4 regions of the Lysinibacillus sp. G1-3 genome follow, and region 4 is predicted to be linked to each of the others. Evidence: riboswitches for the same ligand, from Rfam matches in the RefSeq annotation. Region 4 holds a riboswitch; each other region holds the start of a gene.
What was found. A riboswitch is a leader RNA that binds a small molecule or an ion and turns the genes downstream of it on or off. The one in region 4 is predicted to bind thiamine pyrophosphate.

Region 1 (3,189 bases), on a different contig from region 4:
CGAAATAACAATAGGGAAAAAGCACACAAGACAAATAATAATGAGCTTTGGCAATAAACCGAAGCCAAACCAAATGATTAATAATGGTGCTAGGACAAGTACTGGGACATTTTGCGACATAATGAGAATAGGGTAAAATAGCTCCCTTATAAACGTAAAACGATGTAATAGCACCGCAACTGTGAGCCCACATAATATCCCGATAGCAAGTCCAAGAAGTGCTAATTGTATAGTAGCTAAAGCATGAGGCACAAACGTCTCATACGATTGAAAGCCCTCTTTCAAAATGGCACTTGGTGCAGGCAATAGCCAATGTGGAATATCAGCAAAACGGACAATTAGTTCCCATATGAACAAGAGGAAGGCGATAAAAATTATCGTCCTTCCTTGTTTAACAGCCTGCTTCATTACTTATATTTCTCCGTTAGCGTATCCATTGTAATACCGGATGGCTGATATAAAATTTTCACTTGCGTAATGACATTGATTGCGCCAAGCTCGATCATCTTGGCATTCATTTTTTCAATAATTTGCAGCAAAGTCGTAAGCTCGCCTTCCATTGTCGTTTCTAATGGATGAACTTCATATTTCACCCCTGAAGCATCGATAACTGCAATTGCTGCATCGACAAACGGGATCACATCTTCATATGTTTCAGTTTTCGGGATAATTTGTACACTTATTAAAGAGTTTGCCATATTACTTTGTCTCCTTTTTCGGTAAAAAGTCGTTTGTAAATGCTTGTTTTGCGTTAAATTCGCCCTCTAAAACTTTGTTGTCGGCCATCCATTTCGCGTAGTTTTCCCAGACAGCTAATTTTTGCTCGCCCCATTGTGCAGCATCGTCTTGATACTTATCTGCTAACCATTCCTGACTTTTATGCACAAGGTTCTTATCTAAATCAGGTACCGCTTCTAGTAAACTATCAGCTGCCTCATTAGGGTGTTTTATTGCATATTCATAGCCCTTTGCTGCAGCAGCGACAAATGCTTTTACCGTCTCAGGATTATCCTGAATCATTTTTTCATTTGTAGCAAGTACAGGTGTGTAATAATCTAACTGCTCACTATAATCTGTTAAATAAAGCATGTTCAGCTTTTCGCCACGAAGTTCTGCTTCAATACCTGTCCATGCATAATAAATCCACGCAAAATCAATATCTTTTTTCATCATAGTGAAGAAATCTAAATCACCTGCATTGACGATATCTAACTTATTAACATCTGCATCTTCTGTTTGCATTAGTGATTGTAGTACAGCCTTTTCAAGCGGTGCACCCCAGCCACCGTATGTTTTCCCTTCAAAATCTTTTGGTGACGTAATGCCTTTTGATGCGGTAGATGCGAAGCCAGAAGTATTATGCTGTATAATCGCTGCAATCGATACTAAAGGTACATCCTGCACACGAGCTTGTGTAATTCCTTCCTGATAGCTTACGCCAAACTGTGCCTTTCCTGATGCTACAAGCTGATCAGCACCCGTTTCACCAGGTAATAAAATATCAACATCTAAGCCTTGTTCCTTAAAGTAGCCAAGTTTTTCAGCTACATATAAACCTGTATGATTTGTGTTCGGTGTCCAATCAAGAACTACCGATACTTTTGTTAATCCTTTAGCATCCTTTTTAGTTTCTTTTTCGCTACAGCCCACTAATGTTAAAAGTGCAACCATTAGGACCAATAACCATTTTTTCATGCTGAATCCTCCAAGTTAGTAGTGTGAAAGTGTTCATGAATGAATGAATGTCTTTACCAGAAGAAACCGTTCACGGTCTGTTTACACGTAAGGTATGTGCATGCAACAAAAGTCTGAAAACATAAAAAACGCCTAGGATTCCTCCCAGACGTTGTACAATCAGTATCAAAAACTTTCTTTTTTTGAATAGATGTTCCCTACGCTGGTACGAGCCAAATCAGGTTCAAAGGGTCAGCGTCTATCGGACACAATCTCAGCTGGCAACTACCAGCCCCCCTACATTCTTTCGATATGAACTTTTCGAGATTATTATAACCATATCTATCCGTAAATGACAAGGGTCTGTTTATCGATAGCGCTGAATTATTATTTAAACAGCCTCATTTGTAAAACGTTCCTTCAAGAAAGCAAAGTAAAAATCACCACTGTAACGGAGTCATCATGCTTTTAAAGTAATTTATAACTAAAAATACAAAAAATTCTTTCATTATATTGACAATGGAAACAAATTACAATGAAATTTGATTGATTAATCAATCATTTATTATGAAAGGAGTATCAACATGAATTCGATACTTACTAATGATGAAAAAAAGAAAAGAAAAAGATCTACAATTTTAGACGCCGCTATTAAATTATATAGTGAAAATGGTTTTGCAGAGACCAAAGTGGCCGATATTGCTAAGGAAGCAGGAGTTAGTTTCGGCACCGTATTTACGTATTTTGATTCAAAAGAAGTACTTTATGAAGCAGCTATTTTAGAGCCATTGGAAAAAATCAAACCATATTTTATTGAGATACAAGAACACTTTAAAGGTGAGCCTCTTGAAATAATTAAGGAAATGATAGATTGTCATGTGCAACTTTTTGCAACGAGAAGTGAATACTTACGTTTAATTCAACAGGTTCTTGCAAGACCTGAACGATTTCCAAAGCTTTTTAAAGAACTAGATGATTTTGTAAAATCATTTCTAGACTGTATTTATCCGGTTATTGAAGCAGGTCAACGGCTTGGTTACTTTTATGAAGAAGCACCTTCATTAATTGCTGAGTCATACTTATCCATCTTAAACGGAATGCGTTTAACGTTTATTGATGAGTATACAAACATGGTGTGGAAGGATATAACGAGACAAGCTCTAAGATTATTTGGACCTATTTCTAATTTATAAACATTCTCTATCCTTCAGCCGTACCTATAAAATTAGGAAACTCATAACAGGGCGGAATCTATAGACATATTTTGTTCCCTATGAAAAATAGTTTGGATGATTTTCTTTTTGGCTCCCCTAGCTATGCAGGCCTCAAACTGGAAAACATAAAAGAGTCAATGAGACCACCACTTCCTTTAGGAATTCTATCGGAAAAAGCTATTACTTAAAGTACGAGGAGTGATTATATGAAATTGAGAGATATCCATCCCAACATCAAACTTCGCCTAGCCATGCAATTTCTAGGCGGCCTTATTTCTATGGCTGTTATCCCTTTTCTCGC
Region 2 (3,189 bases), on a different contig from region 4:
GCGTAAGCATATTATTTTATTAACAGATGGACAGTCACAGTCGGGTAACTATGAAGACTTAATTACACAAGGAAAAGAAAATGGCACGACTCTATCAACAGTTGCAATTGGTCAAGATGCAGATGCTAACTTACTTGAAGCACTCAGTGAGATGGGGAGTGGGCGTTTTTACGATGTTATTGATGAACAGACGATTCCCTCTATTTTATCTCGTGAAACTGCTATGATTTCACGCACATATATTGAAGATAACCCATTTTACCCATCTATATTTAATACATCTGGCTGGAATACGCTATTTACAAATGGGGTACCTAAAATGAATGCTTATATAGGTACGACAGCAAAGCAGGGGGCCACTGTTATCGCAGAAAGTGAGAAGGAAGATCCTGTACTTGCAGAATGGCAATATGGCCTTGGCAAAACATATGCCTTTACTTCTGATTCGACAGGAAAATGGACGGGAGACTGGGCAAGATGGCAAAATTGGGGTACATTTTGGCAAACGCTTATTTCAAAAATGCTACCAAGCTATAACGATGTTGCCTACGATGTACGTCTAGAATCAGACGGCTCCTTTGTCATTACTGACCCAACAAATGAAGCGGCATTCTTAGATATTGTTGCTGTCAATGAAGCGGGTGAAGAACTTGAAACACAGCTTGAGGCAATTTCAGCATCACAAGTTCGAGCAGTCGTGCAAGCAGAACCAGGACTCATCTTCTTCCGCATTACCGATGAAGAACAAGCTATTTACCAGGCTGGCTTAAGTGTACCTTATAGTGTTGAATATGAATTACGTCCAGTGAACGATAAGCTAATCAAAGAACTAACAAAGCAAACAGGCGGCTCTGTTTTGAAAGAACCGAGCGAAGTATTCCGTGAATTTACTAAAAAAGGAGCGGAACGCCAAAATATCGCAACATGGCTTTTATTAGCAGGGATGCTACTATTCTTCATTGATATTACCATTAGACGCTTTGGTTGGGGTTTCCTAACAAGACCGAAGAAAAAAGATCAGCGTGTAGAGGAAAAACCAATACAGGCAGAGGACACAAATGTTGCCCAGCTATTAAAGGGCATGAAAAAACGACATTAGCAATTAAAAAACGATGGTTCAACGCTTTATAGCAATGAGCCATCGTTTTTTGTCATTCCAAGGCTATCATCAATTGTTGGATGACATTTACAAAGTAGGTGGTGAAAATAGGGAATATAGAATTCCTGCAAACTATTAGTGCGGTCAGATATACTGTATTTTCTAAAATATTCGGATAAATCGATGAAACATTCCGATAAAGTCTGAAATTGTTCCGATAAAACACAAATTCATTCCGATAAATCACTCATCCCTTCAAAAAGGATTTATGAATTATAAAAGAGTATTAAGGTTAGTTACAAATACAGTTTTACGTAAATTGCTAGCAACAACAATGCCTAATACAGCACCAATAGTACTTGAAGTTAAAAAGGCTGGCATAAAAAATAAAGCAGCTACAGATGTCCCCATTAATAAATGTGCGTAAGGTACGGCAATGAGTGAGGCAATTATACCTGTTCCAAACATTTCACCGATACCTGCGAGCCATTGTTTGCCGCTGTATTTATAGGCAAGAGCTGCACATAAAGCACCAATAACACTGCCGGGTATAGCTAATAATGAGCCTGTGCCTGTTAAAATACGAATAATGGCTGTGATAAAAGCGACCATAACAGTTGGCACTGGTCCAAGAATGATCGCGCCAATTACATTAATGGCATGCTGTACAGGGTAGGCACGCGCAATGCCCGTTGGTATTGAAACGAAGGTAGAACCTGCTACGGCAATTGCTACTAATAAGGCCATGATTGTTAATTTTCGAATTGACATAATTTCCACTCCTATTTAGTATTTTGTGAATCGCTAATTAACCAGAAAAAAAGCCGCTCCCTAAAAGCATTAGGAAGCGGCCTTGCATTTAAAATAGCAAAAAGCAAGTGTCGCCACTTCCCTCCGCTAGTGTGAACTAGATCAGGTTCAAAGGGTCCGTATATGACAATATACGTCTCAGCCTTTTAAAGACTCCCCTAGTGGTAAACATTTAATTGTTAGTTTTTCTCCTAATAATGTAGCACACTACTAAAAATAGTCAATAACTTTTCAGACTAATTTGAATCAGGATGCATAAGGTGTGGTGCTTTTTTCATTGTCCAAATAAGGGCAAGGCAGAAGCAAGCCATTAAAATAATAGACCCGAAAATATAAGGACTGTTCATATTCCAATCGAATAACATACCTGCTAAAGCTGGACCAATCATATTACCAAGACTCATATACGCATTATTCAGACCAGCTGCATAGCCTTGTTCATTTTCAGCAAGCTTTGAAATCAGTGTGTTGACAGCTGGGCGAATCAATGTCGTAGCTGTAGAGAAGATTGTCGCTACAATTAAAATAAGTGCAAACCCGGATGCGAATAATATTAAGAAAATCGAAACGGCTGCAATAAATAAATTGACTAACACTACTTTCATTTCGCCGAAGCGATTAAACAGCGGTGTAATAACAAACATCTGTACAACAACACCAAAAGCGCCGCCCATTACTAATATAATGGCGATATCAGTAGGTGTGTAATTAAACTTTTCTGTAACAAATAATGATAATGTTGTTTGGAAGTTAGCAATTCCGAAAGAGAATACAAGCATGATAATTAGCATGACAAAATAAGGCATTTGGACTGAACGGGCCATCTGCTTTACAAGATTATCCTGCTTCTGCGCCTTTTTCGCTGTGTTCGGTTTTGTAGCAGGTAATAAAAAGAACGATAAAATAGCTGCTAAGATAGCTGCAAATCCAGCAGTATAAAATGGAAAGTGTAAACTAACTTTTGAGAGGAATCCACCGATACCTGGTCCGATCATAAAACCAAAGGACATTGCTGCCCCTATCATCCCCATACCTTTTCCGCGTTCCTCGTACGTTGTGACGTCAGCCACAAATGCCATTATAGGAGGTGCGACAAATGCAGATCCAAGGCCACCTAAAAAGCGTGCCAAGAAGAGCATCCACACATCTGTAGATAGCCCGAAACCAATTTGTGCAAGGCCTGTAACTATAAGACCGAAAATAATGAGATTTTTACGACCGTATTGATCGGAAAGATTCCCAGCAATTGGAGAAAAAACAAATTGTGCTAAGGCGAACGT
Region 3 (3,189 bases), on a different contig from region 4:
TTTTTCTTTTGCATAAGTACGAATATCCTGTGAGATTTTCATACTACAAAACTTAGGTCCGCACATTGAACAGAAGTGCGCAGTTTTTGCTCCTTCTGCTGGCAATGTTTCATCATGATATTCGACTGCACGCTCTGGATCTAACGAAAGGTTGAATTGATCGCGCCAGCGGAATTCAAAGCGTGCCTTAGATAGTGCATCATCACGTTGCTGTGCCCCCGGATGCCCTTTCGCTAAATCAGCAGCGTGTGCAGCAATTTTGTACGTAATAACCCCTACACGAACATCATCACGATTTGGTAAGCCAAGATGCTCTTTAGGCGTTACATAACATAGCATTGCCGTACCATACCAACCAATCATTGCAGCTCCAATGGCTGATGTAATATGGTCATAGCCCGGAGCAATATCTGTCGTTAGTGGTCCTAACGTATAGAAAGGAGCTTCCTTACATACCTCTAACTGCTTGTCCATATTTTCTTTAATAAGATGCATCGGCACATGCCCTGGTCCTTCTACCATCACCTGTACATCATGCTCCCAGGCAATTTGCGTTAATTCCCCTAGCGTTTCCAGCTCCGCAAACTGAGCCTCATCATTTGCATCTGCAATAGAACCAGGACGTAAACCATCACCTAAAGAGAAGGCAACATCATAGGTTTTCATAATTTCGCAGATTTCTTCAAAATGAGTATATAAGAAGCTCTCTTGATGGTGATATAAACACCATTGCGCCATAATCGAGCCTCCTCGAGACACTATGCCAGTTACACGATTAGCCGTTAATGGCACATAGCGTAGCAATACCCCTGCATGAATCGTGAAGTAATCTACACCTTGCTCTGCTTGTTCGATTAACGTATCACGATACACCTCCCACGTTAAATCCTCTGCCACACCATTTACTTTTTCTAGCGCTTGATAAATCGGCACCGTTCCTACTGGCACCGCAGCATTACGGATAATCCATTCACGCGTCGTATGAATATGCTTACCCGTCGATAAATCCATAATGTTATCAGCACCCCAGCGTGTAGCCCACGTCATTTTTTCTACCTCTTCTGCAATAGAGGATGACACCGCTGAATTTCCAATATTGGCGTTAATTTTCACGTGGAAGTTGCGTCCAATAATCATTGGCTCTGCCTCAGGGTGATTAATATTAGATGGCAAAATTGCACGCCCCGCCGCTATCTCTGAGCGCACGAACTCGGGATCCATATTTTCACGAATCGCTACAAACTCCATTTCTGGAGTAATAATTCCCTTTCGTGCATAGTGAAGCTGCGTTACATTTTTGCCTTTTTTCGCACGTAAAGGCCTTCTAGATAAATCCGGAAACACATTTTCATTCATTCGTGGATCATTAGCTTTGCGGAATCCGTTATCTTCTGGCTTGATCGTACGACCTTCGTATTCCTCAACGTCACCTCGTTCTTTGATCCATGCACTACGTAAAGCTGGCAATCCTTTCGTAATATCCACCTTATGTGCAGGTTCAGTGTACGGGCCACTCGTATCATAAACACGCACTGGTGCATTTTCCTCTTCACCAAAGCTTCCTGTCGTCGGACTCAAAGCAATCTCACGCATTGGCACTAAAATATCTGGTCGAGAACCTTCTACGTAAACTTTTTTACTTCCTTCAAAACTTGACATAATCGTAATATTCTTTTCGCTAATTGTTGTCATAAACTACTTCGCTCCCTTTTATATTAATATAAGGACCGAATCTAGCTCACCCAACAAAAATCAATTTCGCCTTGGCGTAATTGCGTCCGGATTTTGAATTGTGCCCGCACAATTCATTCCTTTTAAAATCCGTGACATCCGCCGGAGGCTTGTCTTCATTCAGCAGGCGTTTGGGCACCTACTAGTTAGGAAGCTTCACCGCATACATTTCATCACCTGGAAAGATAGGAGTCTTCTGCTGAATGAAGACAAAAAGCCGAATCCAAAAAAATTTTGGATCCGGCTAAGAATGTAAAGGTATAGTTATTGCAAATAACGTAGTGTGCAATAATGGTTAACTTTCCCACGCTGGTATGAGCCAGATCAGGTCCAAAGGGTCAAGAAACCTCTATGCGTTTCCCTCTCAGCCTGACTCATCAGACTCCCCTAGTTAATACTATTAAGTTTGATGCTAGTGTAGCAGATATTGCTAATAGATGGAAGCTTCATTTGATTATTTTTGGCACATTCATCAAGAATCAACGTCAGATTAGACTTTGGCGCACAACTTCACGTTATCTGATGAGTTCATATACTTTGAAGATTTATCGGAACAAAATCTCATTTTATCGGAACAATTTTAGTTTTTATCAACAATGGACAATCAAATGAGCACCTAGCCATTAGGTAAACAACAACTCCGCTACATAAATCACAATTGTCACTGTAATACAGCTCACAATCGTTGAAAATAAAACTGTTTGTGCAGCAGTTGCCGATTCTACGTCATATTCTAATGCCAGACTGGAACTATTTCGCGATGTCGGGAACGAACTAGCTATAAAAAGTGATTGTGCCACGACACCGTCAAGATCAAGAGCAAAAATGATAAGCAATGCTACGGCAGGCCCTATGATTAATCGTGTAAAACAACTAATGTATACCATCTTATTAAACATAGATTTTATTTCAAGTTGGGATAGCTGTGCCCCTAAAGTTATTAATGCTACAGCGATAAAGCCATCTGCCACATGGTCTATCGGAATTTTTACGAACTGCGGTATAGGGATATTAAAATAGTTCATAGTAACGCCAATAATAAGTGCATGAATAATAGGCATTTTGAGGAAATCCTTCAAAATTGACATACCTGATTTTGTTGAAGAAATTAAATTGTACAAGCCGTAAGTATACGTCGTCATATTTTGAAATATAACGAGAATAACTTGAATCGCTACCCCAATCGGCTGAGTCACGAAAATCATTTGGGCAACTGGAATACCATAGTTGCCTGAATTAATGAGGACAACGCTATTTTTAAACACCGCAGCCTCTGTTTTTACTAAACCGAGCCCCTTTGCTAGAAAGTGACTAAGGACCATTTGGCTTCCGATAAAGAGTAGAATAAAAAACGCAACTTCCCCAAGTACAGACAATTCTATACTCGTTTCATATAAATTCACAAAAACAGCTGCTGGCATAAAGCAGTATGTAATAAGTTGAGATAGCGCCTTTAAA
Region 4 (3,189 bases):
ATTTGTCCCTTTTTCACGGTATTGAAACATAGTAATTCCGGATTGGAGAGCTTTCTCTAATACGGTTAGTGGCTCCTGATTGAAAACATTACCTGTACCCATAATAAAATATAGCTGTAAATCGTCACGTTTCATGAATGATCACCTCACAGGAATCCTTATACTGTTGATAAGCAAAATGATTTGTTGGACCATGGCCATTCCCAATAGATAAATCATGAGTTATTGCTAATTGAATAAATTTTTTAGCTTCCTCAATTGCCATTTCTATAGGTAGCCCAAGACCAAGAAAAGCAGTTAATGCAGCGGAAAATGTACAGCCTGTACCATGCGTGTTTTTTGTTGCAATACGAGTAGATTGCATAGAAAATGATCGACCATCTTGAAAAAATACATAATCAGTAGCATAACATTTATCCTCTAAATGACCGCCCTTCATAACGACGCATTGAACGCCAGTCTGTAATAAGATTTGGGCTACTTCGTTAATATCTGCTATAGAATTAATTTTTCTTCCGGAAAGGGTTTCGGCCTCAGGAATGTTTGGCGTTACAATAGTTGCTAAAGGTAGCAAATAATTTCGTAATGCCTCAATTGCTTCTTGCTGTAATAAACTCTCGCCACCTTTTGCGATCATAACAGGATCTACAATAAGTGGAATATTTACTTCGGCTAAAATATGTGCAATTGATTGGATGATTTCGGAGGAAAACAACATTCCTGTTTTAATAGCACTAATTGAAAAATCCTCGATTAGCGCTTTCAGTTGTTTTTCAACAAAACTCACTTCAATTGGTAAAACATCCGATACACCCAAAGTATTCTGGGCCGTTAAAGCTGTAATGACAGACGTTCCGAATACTTTTAATTCCTGGAATGTTTTTAAATCAGCTTGTATACCTGCACCGCCGCCACTATCTGAACCGGCAATTGTCGTTACAATATGCATTATTCTTCACCTTCCTTTGAAAGGCGATGTAGTTCATTCAATACAGCAATTTGAAAATCGCCAATGAATCGAGTAGAAGAAGCGGCTTTTTCTGCTAATTTTTTATAAAGCGATAATGTTTCTAGTAATTGGTCAAACGGTTGAGCTCCTGCGGTGAAGGAGGCACAACATAGTGCACTCAATAAGCAACCAGTTCCAGTAACTTCTGTCATTTGCGAATTTCCACCCGTAACCCATTGCTGATGTTTGCCATCAGTAATAAAATCCTTTTCACCGGTCACAATAACAATACAATTGTAAAGTTGGGCTATTTTCTGTGCCTCTAGTTCTATAGAAATTGAACCACTACCACTATCTACTCCTTTTTGTTGCCAGTCTACATTGGCAATTGCTGCAAGTTCTCCGATATTACATCGAATTGCCGCAAATTTAATTTCCTCCAATAATTGCTGTACTGTTTGTTTCCGGTAAGTCGTTGCACCTGCTGCAACAGGATCTAAAACAACCGGAATGCCAAGAACATTTGCTTTTTTTCCTGCAAGTAACATGGATTCTTTCATTCGCTCATTAAGGGTCCCGATATTGATCAATAAGCCTGAGGCGATTGTGACCATTTCTTCAACTTCATGACCGTCTTCAGCCATGACTGGTGAAGCGCCTATTGCTAATAAGCCATTTGCTTGGAAATTAGCAACAACATAATTGGTCATGCAATGAATAAGTGGATTTTGTTTACGAATCGTTTGGAATATCAATTTAAGTCCTCCTCGTTGGATGGACGTAAGCGTGCAAAAAAGGCTCTTTTCGTGCAAAAAACACGTAAAAGAGCCTTTCATCAGTAAGTCGATGTGAATTGCTCCCTACGTCAGTATTAACTAACAGGTTCAAAGGGTCAGGTTTTACCTTCTCAACTCTAAATGAGTCCCCCTGCAATTATGCTTTTAGTTGACCAAAATGTACCATATTATTCATTCGCGTTCAATAGGGAGTTTTTTATTTTCATTCAGCAATTCTGTGCGAAAGCGACGATTACGCCAAGTTGAAATGGATAGAAGCAATACGTGACTGATGCCATATAGCGGGGCATGATAGTTGTCACGACTTTAATGAATTAGAGTGAATTCCATTGAAAATGATAAAAATTGAGTTTTATAATGGGCATAACAAAAGGGGGCAATTGCCATGAAACGAGAAGATTTAATCGCACCAGAATGGTATAACATTTCAGAGGAAATTGAAAAGTATGCACAGGATCCTACCAAAAATGCATTATTAATTTATAGCGAAGACGAGGAAATTCAGTACGTATCATATATAACTTTACTTGAAAAGGCGAATCAGGCAGCACATGTATTTACCTCCCAAGGTTTAAAAAAAGGCGATGTTATTTTAGTCATGGTACCGAGATCAGTGGAAGCGTATATCGTATATATTGCAGCTTTGAAGGTAGGGTTAACGATTATTCCTAGTTCAGAAATGCTGAGAACTAAAGATATTGAATATCGAATCAATCATGCCGATGCAAAAGGAGTTGTTGCATTTGAGCCTTATATTGAACAATTTGATAATGTGGGAAATTTACAAGCAATAAAGCAATTTGTCATTGGTCATGCACATGAGCCTTGGCAGCCGTTGCTTGAAAAAATGCAAGGCCAACCAACATCTTATATAAGCTCTACTCCAACTAAGAGTACAGACATTGCATTTTTAGCATATACAAGTGGTACAACAGGAAATCCAAAGGCAGCGGTACATACACATAGCTGGGGTTACGCACACTTGCGAACTACTGCGCCAAATTGGTTAGGTGTTCAAGAGGGTGACATTGTTTGGGCAACAGCAGCTCCAGGCTGGCAAAAATGGATTTGGAGTCCGTTCCTCGCTACTTTAGGAAGTGGTGCAACAGCATTTGTATACAAAGGTCACTTTGATGCGGCAACTTACTTTGCACTGATTGAAAAATTCAATATTAATATTCTATGTTGTACACCAACCGAATATCGATTTATGGCGAGTCTAGAAAATTTACAAGATTTTAATGTAAGTACAATACATCAGGCTGTGTCAGCAGGTGAACCTTTAAATAGTGAAGTGATAAAAGTATTTTCCGAAGTTTATAATTTACAAGTACGAGATGGCTATGGACAAACAGAGAATACATTACTTGTTGGTACAATGGTAGGGATGGAGTCTAGAATGGGATCAATGGGCAAACCTACTCCGGGTAATACTGTTGAAAT

Region 1: linked by a shared signal. The riboswitch ahead of ACVYAD_RS03285 (ABC transporter substrate-binding protein) and the one ahead of thiM (hydroxyethylthiazole kinase) in region 4 are both predicted to bind thiamine pyrophosphate.
Region 2: linked by a shared signal. The riboswitch ahead of thiW (energy coupling factor transporter S component ThiW) and the one ahead of thiM (hydroxyethylthiazole kinase) in region 4 are both predicted to bind thiamine pyrophosphate.
Region 3: linked by a shared signal. The riboswitch ahead of thiC (phosphomethylpyrimidine synthase ThiC) and the one ahead of thiM (hydroxyethylthiazole kinase) in region 4 are both predicted to bind thiamine pyrophosphate.

What each region holds. Positions count from the first base shown of each region.
Region 1 is NZ_JBWHYQ010000002.1:273,947-277,135, forward strand. It holds gene ACVYAD_RS03275 (ABC transporter permease) at 1-408, opposite strand, end outside; gene ACVYAD_RS03280 (thiamine-binding protein) at 408-698, opposite strand; gene ACVYAD_RS03285 (ABC transporter substrate-binding protein) at 700-1,695, opposite strand; TPP riboswitch at 1,873-1,983, opposite strand; gene ACVYAD_RS03290 (TetR/AcrR family transcriptional regulator) at 2,259-2,867, shown strand; gene ACVYAD_RS03295 (MFS transporter) at 3,095-3,189, shown strand, end outside.
Region 2 is NZ_JBWHYQ010000001.1:11,571-14,759, forward strand. It holds gene ACVYAD_RS00045 (VWA domain-containing protein) at 1-1,099, shown strand, start outside; gene thiW (energy coupling factor transporter S component ThiW) at 1,373-1,870, opposite strand; TPP riboswitch at 1,972-2,079, opposite strand; gene ACVYAD_RS00055 (MFS transporter) at 2,146-3,189, opposite strand, start outside.
Region 3 is NZ_JBWHYQ010000019.1:16,433-19,621, forward strand. It holds gene thiC (phosphomethylpyrimidine synthase ThiC) at 1-1,692, opposite strand, end outside; TPP riboswitch at 2,016-2,130, opposite strand; gene ACVYAD_RS19335 (AEC family transporter) at 2,355-3,189, opposite strand, start outside.
Region 4 is NZ_JBWHYQ010000014.1:44,167-47,355, reverse strand. It holds gene thiE (thiamine phosphate synthase) at 1-135, opposite strand, end outside; gene thiD (bifunctional hydroxymethylpyrimidine kinase/phosphomethylpyrimidine kinase) at 125-949, opposite strand; gene thiM (hydroxyethylthiazole kinase) at 949-1,704, opposite strand; TPP riboswitch at 1,790-1,888, opposite strand; gene mbcS (acyl-CoA synthetase MbcS) at 2,132-3,189, shown strand, end outside.